DNA from 2 places in the Peribacillus sp. ACCC06369 genome. Region 2 is predicted to be linked to the other one. Evidence: riboswitches for the same ligand, from Rfam matches in the RefSeq annotation. Region 2 holds a riboswitch; the other holds the start of a gene.
The links. Region 2 has a riboswitch for glycine ahead of gcvT (glycine cleavage system aminomethyltransferase GcvT). Riboswitches for the same ligand answer to the same signal wherever they lie in the genome.

Region 1 (3,429 bases), 2.8 Mb from region 2:
CTGATGGATGGGTGAACCAAACGGGGAAGGGAAATTCATACATGATTGATTTCCCTTCTTTTACAAGTTCCGATGATATATATTAGCTTACACTATTTCGATATAAAATTTAATGTGGTTGCTTGATATATTTTTAGCAACCGAGTCCACTGATGGAAAGTTGAAGTGTTTGTTGAAATGGATAAAGCCTTGAATTCATATTGAGTTCAAGGCTTTATCCGTTTTCTATCTTTTTTTCTGGTAGTTATATAGTATCACCAAGAGTATGAACCAGATTGGCGTCATGAGCAGTGATAGCCGTGTAGCTTCAGCGAATAGCATAACGATAAGGATGAACAGGAATAATCCTAAAATGACGTAATTGATAAAGGGTGTAAAAGGAGCCTTGAAAGTTGATGCGGCTCTTAGGTCAGGCCTTGTTTTCGAATATTTGATATGGGAGATCAAGATTATGCTCCATACCCATATGAAACAGATGGCACTGATGGTCGTCACAACGGTAAATGCCTGTTCCGGTATCAGTTTGCTTAATAATGCCCCAAGTGATACAACGATTGTTGATGTAAACAAGGCATTGCTTGGAACAGCCTGTTTATTTAATTTTTCCAGTTTAGCAGGGGCTTCGCCACTCCTGCTTAACGTATAGAGTATTCGGCTTGTTGAAAATAAACCGCTGTTGCATGCAGAAGCAGCAGATGTCAAAACGACGAAGTTGATGATCCCTGCAGCTACAGGAATGCCGATTAACGCAAAGACCTCTACAAATGGGCTGCTCGTGGAATCCAGTTGAGTCCATGGGTTGACGCAGAGAATGACGAATATGGCACCCACATAGAAAAGTAAAATCCGGACAGGGATTTTATTGATGGCAGACGGAATGTTCTTTCTCGGGTTCGCCGTTTCTGCTGCGGAAACCCCGACCAATTCGACACCTACAAAGGAGAAGACGACCAACTGTAAAGATAACAGGAATCCGGAAATGCCATTGGGGAACATGCCTCCATGATTCCATAGGTTCGTTAGGGAAACCGTTCCGGTATTGGTATTGAAGCCGATGATCAATAAGATGATACCTACGATGATCAAGGCGATGATCGTGATTACTTTAATGATGGCAAACCAGAATTCCAATTCGCCAAATAACTTAACGGTCAATAGGTTCAATCCTAACAGGGTGACCAGGCATATTAGAGCCGGAATCCATTGAGGGATATCGAACCAGTATTGTATATAGACACCGACAGCTATGATATCGGCCATTGCGGTCATGATCCAACAGAACCAATAGGTCCAACCGGTCACGAAGCCAGCCCATGGACCGACATATTCGGTTGCGAATTCAGTGAATGACGTATACCCTGCATTGGATAAGAGCAATTCGCCTAGGGCCCTCATCACAAAAAACAAAGCAATCCCTATTATCAGATAGGAGAAGATGATGGATGGACCTGCCAATTGTATGGCTTTTCCGGATCCTAAAAATAAACCGGTACCAATTGTTCCTCCTATTGCAATCAGTTGTACATGACGATTTTTTAAATCTCTTTTTAATTCCTGTTTAGCCAATTTGTACGCCCCCGTCTTTTATGGTCTTGATAGTGAATGATTTCAAACCTGCTTGGTCTTGGAGAGAGGGACGTGATTTTTCGCCCAGCTTGCATTTCCCAATGGTTTTTTTCACGAGTGTTGTTTCCGCCAATCACAAAGTGGACAATAAAAAAAGAGATTGGATAATACCAATCTCTTAAAGGGTTCAGAATAACAATTTATCATTCGTTACTCTTCTGTCCTTTTGCCTGAGATTGTGAATCCTTCGGCGCTGCATCTTGTACAGTCTCTCCAGAAGCTGCTCCTGCTATAGTGTCATCCATAGCGTTCATCGCTTGCTTGTATGCGGTTGTGTGAAAATGTCAGTCAGTGATAATCTTCCACTGCTAAATCATTCATTATACTTATAAAATAATATTGGAATTCTATCATTTATTTTTTCGGAGGTCAACAAATTTTTGCATTTACAACACTTCTTGAAATGGTTTAAATTTTTATAAACATTCACTTGCGAAGGTTTGAATGGGCTCCAATCAGAAGTGATTGTTTCCTGCTCTTTTTGTACTATCACTATTATAAAATACTGATCATCACTTTTTTAAAATGATAATTTTTGATTGGGAATATCAACAAGATATTTTTGGCAACTGTTTATTTGAAAAATACATTTGTATTTTTACAGAATATTTACTATTATAAGATAAGAAAACAAAATTAAAGTGTTATGCAAATGATTAGGATAAAGCATTTTTAACCGCAATAATAATAGAGAGTCGATTGGTGGAAAGGATATTAATATCATTGCCGCTAATATTGCATCTGGGGGAGTTAAACATGTCAAATAAGGAATTAAAGAGAGGGCTGGAGGCACGTCATATTCAAATGATAGCCTTGGGCGGAACCATCGGGGTTGGGTTATTCATGGGATCGGCGAGCACGATCAAATGGACTGGGCCCTCTGTCATGCTCGCTTATGCCATCGCAGGTATATTTATATTTTTCATCATGCGCTCTATGGGGGAGATGCTATATTTAGAACCGACTACAGGTTCTTTTGCAACCTTTGCGAGCAGCTATATACATCCTTTGGCTGGTTATATGACTGCTTGGAGCAATTGGTTTCAATGGGTAATCGTCGGAATGTCCGAAATCATCGCCGTTGGAATGTATATGCAGTATTGGTTCCCGGAGTTACCAGCTTGGATACCAGGTGTGGTCGCCATGATCATCTTGGGGGCGGCAAACCTCATTTCCGTAAAATCTTTCGGGGAATTTGAGTTTTGGTTTGCGCTTATAAAAATAATTACGATTGTATTGATGATCATTGCCGGTTTTGGCCTTATTTTCTTTGGCATAGGGAATGGGGGGGATGCGATTGGATTATCGAATCTTTGGGCAAATGGCGGCTTCTTTACGGGAGGTTGGACAGGATTCTTCTTTGCGCTTTCCCTTGTCGTGGCTTCCTATCAAGGCGTTGAGCTTATCGGCATCACAGCCGGAGAAGCGAAAGATCCAACAAAGACCGTAACAAAAGCGATCCAATCAATCATATGGCGCATTCTAATTTTCTATATTGGCGCTATCTTCGTCATCGTGACGGTTTATCCTTGGGATAAACTGGATGACATCGGAAGTCCATTCGTTTCAACCTTTGCTAAAATCGGTATCACTGCAGCGGCAGGCATCATTAACTTTGTCGTAATCACTGCCGCAATGTCTGGATGCAACAGTGGGATTTTCAGTGCAGGGCGTATGCTTTACACTCTAGCATTGAATGGCCAAGCTCCTAAAATCTTTGCAAAAGTATCTAAAAATGGAGTGCCGGCATATTGTACGATAGCTGTATTATTAGGATTGGGCATCGGGGTTATCCTGAATTAC
Region 2 (3,429 bases):
GCACAAAACCCCTTTTTCCATTTTCATCCACTGTTTGACCGACGAGTCTGCCCGGAACTTTCCGTACAAGTTTATTCGTAACGGCAAAATATCCACAATGAGGTCCACCGAATGCTGCTGGAATGCCGAATGGCTGAGCATCCCCCGTTACGATATCTGCACCGAGGGCACCAGGGGATGTCAAGGCTCCCAGTGCAAGCGGATTACTGGAAACGATAAACATGGACTTGACGCCATGAATGATTTCTTCCATTTCTTTCAATGGCTCGATGCGGCCAAAAAAGTTCGGATATTGCACAATCACTCCTGCAATATCATCATTCACCAACTCCCTTAAGGCCGCCATATCCGTCACACCGTCTTTATAAGGAATTTCGATCACTTCCACGCGTTGTCCTTTCGCATAGGTCTTTACGACTTCTCTTGATTCAGGATGGACCGTCCCTGAAATGAGAATCTTCTTGCGTCGTGTGTGACCTGAAGCAAGCATGGCTGCTTCAGCTAGCGCTGTCCCGCCGTCATACATGGAGGAGTTAGCCACATCCATACCCGTCAATTCACAAATCATCGTTTGATATTCAAAGATGGCCTGAAGCTCGCCCTGTGAAATTTCAGGCTGATAGGGTGTATAAGCCGTATAAAACTCAGAACGGGAAAGAACATGATCGACGATGACCGGTGCATAATGGTCATAGACACCCGCACCAAGGAAGGAAGCATAGTTTTTAAGATCCGCATTCTTGGAAGCAAGCCTTGATAATTCTTTCATTAAGGCAGGTTCCGATTTAGCGGGCTTGATATCGTATTCGCCTTGAAAACGAACACTTTCAGGGATATCATTGAAAAGTTCTTCAACAGTAGGTACACCTATCACTTCAAGCATTTCTTGTTTATCTTGCTCTGTCATGGGTAAATAACGATGTTTCATCTAATGACCATTCCCCTCTATTTACGTGGTTTTTTATAAAAAGGTGTTTGTATGATAACGGCTTTCAAACGTTTGGATCGGATTTCCACTTCGACTTCCGCATCCAGCACCGAAAATTCCTTATCGATAAGTGCCAATCCTACGTTTTTCTTCAATGTTGGTGATTGGGTACCAGTCGTGACCTCGCCAATGACTTTGTCCCCGCTGTAGACCTTATACCCATGACGTGGAATACCACGGTCAATCATTTCAATTCCCATAAGCTTGCGGGGAGCCCCTTTCTCCTTTTGTTCAGCAAGAACGGCTTTCCCGAAAAAATCTGCTTCCTTATCCACTTTTACCGCAAAACCGATCCCGGCTTCTATTGGGGTGATGTCCGCTGAAAGTTCCTGCCCATACAGCGGCAGTTTCGCTTCAAAACGCAGGGTATCACGAGCTCCTAAACCAATCGGCTGAATCCCTTCTTCCTTGCCGGCATCCAGAATCGCCTTCCAAAGGGCAGGACCGTTTTCACTGTCGCTATATATCTCAAAACCATCTTCACCAGTATATCCGGTACGGGATACCATCGTGGAGATACCATTTATCATGACATTTTCCTTGAACTTGAAAAATCCAATTTCACTTAAGGCAGTATTTTCTGATAGTTTTTGTAATATCTTCTCTGCAGATGGCCCTTGAAGTGCTAGCTGTGTATAGTGACTCGATACATTCGTGATTTGGACATCTTCCGGTAGATTAGCTTGCAGCCAATCGAAATCTTTTTCTGTATTCGCTGCATTGACCACGAGCAGATAGTCGTCTTCAGCCCTCTTATAAACGATGAGATCATCAACCGTCCCGCCGTTTTCATAGCACATAGCCGTATATTGGGCACCGCCCTGTTGCAGCTTTGATATATCATTAGTCAGCATCTTCTGTAAAAAGGAAAGGCTCGCAGGACCCTTAACATCAACTTCCCCCATATGGGAAACATCGAATAACCCCGCTTTTGTACGTACGGCTTCATGTTCGTCCTTTATACCCGAAAATTGGACAGGAAGTTCCCAGCCGCCAAAATCGATCGTTTTACCGCCGCATTCACGATAAACTTCAAATAGTGGTGTTCTTTTTAAATTGGTCAAAAAATGACCCCCCTCAGATTTTTTAATTTAAATGGCTTCATTATCAAAGCTTCTTGTCATTACGCATCAGATATCCTGATTCATGAAGTGAAAAAAGCACAAAAAAGGACAGAGAAAGCCCGTTTGAGCTTTTTCTCTGTCCTGAAACCTGAAAGTTTACCTATATAATAGGTTTTCCCCTTTGGTGGCCGTCCCAAAATGGGCGGCGCTCTCCAGAGTTGCGTCCAATAAGAGTTCTTTTGCCTGAGAGATTCACTGCTAAGTTTGCTCCTTCGGCGCTACATCCGTAGTCTCTCCCCTTATCTTCACCCGCATATAAATGGCCTACCAATGAAAGTAAGCGAATAAGCCCCAAGCATTAGTAAAACCTTTGAGCATCATGGAATGCATTCTCTGCCAACTCTCCTAAAACTTCAGGAACCGTTTGAATGATCTCCTTCAGTATCTTGGATAAAATAGGAGCCTGTAGCGCATACTAAGAAAACGCGAACTGCAAAACCGAAATACAAAGATTCTTTATAGCGTTTGGAAATTGGAATTTTCTAAATATACTTATATCCTACCCTAAGAAACTTATCTCTGCAATATCTTTTGAAGAGAAATATTTTTCTTACTTCACATATGAAATGTTCGGGTTTTGACCTTTTATTAAGGAAATTATGATTTAAGAGGGAGTTATTTCTATGAAAATCAATATATCCTTCAATTCTGAATGGAATGACGAGTTTCTGCAAAAGATGGAAAATGACGGTCCATGGGGAAATTGGGAGCTTTATAAGTTGGCGGTTCAAATGGAGGAAAATCTCATCATCCCTGATTTTGAGGGTTTACAGGCGCCCAAGCACCTTCCGCAGTTAACCCCGCTTCCCCACCAATTGGAAGCAGCAAAGCAAGTGGTGGAAAAGATGAATGGAAAGGCCATTTTAGCTGATGAGGTAGGGCTCGGAAAAACAATTGAAGCCGGCTTGATCCTAAAAGAATATATGATTAGAGGCCTTGTAAAAAAAGTATTGATCCTTGTACCGGCTTCACTTGTAACACAATGGGCTTTTGAATTGAATACCAAGTTTCATATTCCGGCAGTCGTTCAGAGAAAAAGTTATGTTTGGGACTCCTGTGATGTGGTCATTTCATCCATTGATACAGCGAAACGCGCTCCACATCGTGATATCATTTTCAATCAGGAATATGACTTCATCATTATTGACGAAGCTCATAAACTTAAAAATAATAAGACGAAGAACTATGAATTCGTCCAAAATCTGAAAAAGAAATTTTGTTTACTCCTGACAGCTACTCCCATTCAAAATAAAGTCGAGGAAATTTTCCACCTCGTTTCGTTATTGAAACCAGGCCACTTGGGAAATGCCACACTCT

Region 1: it holds a riboswitch for glycine, as region 2 does, so the genes downstream of both, QUF78_RS04115 (amino acid permease) here and gcvT (glycine cleavage system aminomethyltransferase GcvT) in region 2, are expected to answer to the same signal.

Annotation. Positions count from the first base shown of each region.
Region 1 is NZ_JAUCEN010000002.1:692,872-696,300, forward strand. It holds gene QUF78_RS04115 (amino acid permease) at 226-1,566, opposite strand; glycine riboswitch at 1,775-1,853, opposite strand; gene QUF78_RS04120 (amino acid permease) at 2,383-3,429, shown strand, end outside.
Region 2 is NZ_JAUCEN010000002.1:3,515,234-3,518,662, forward strand. It holds gene gcvPA (aminomethyl-transferring glycine dehydrogenase subunit GcvPA) at 1-928, opposite strand, end outside; gene gcvT (glycine cleavage system aminomethyltransferase GcvT) at 946-2,052, opposite strand; glycine riboswitch at 2,187-2,270, opposite strand; glycine riboswitch at 2,274-2,361, opposite strand; gene QUF78_RS17890 (DEAD/DEAH box helicase) at 2,736-3,429, shown strand, end outside.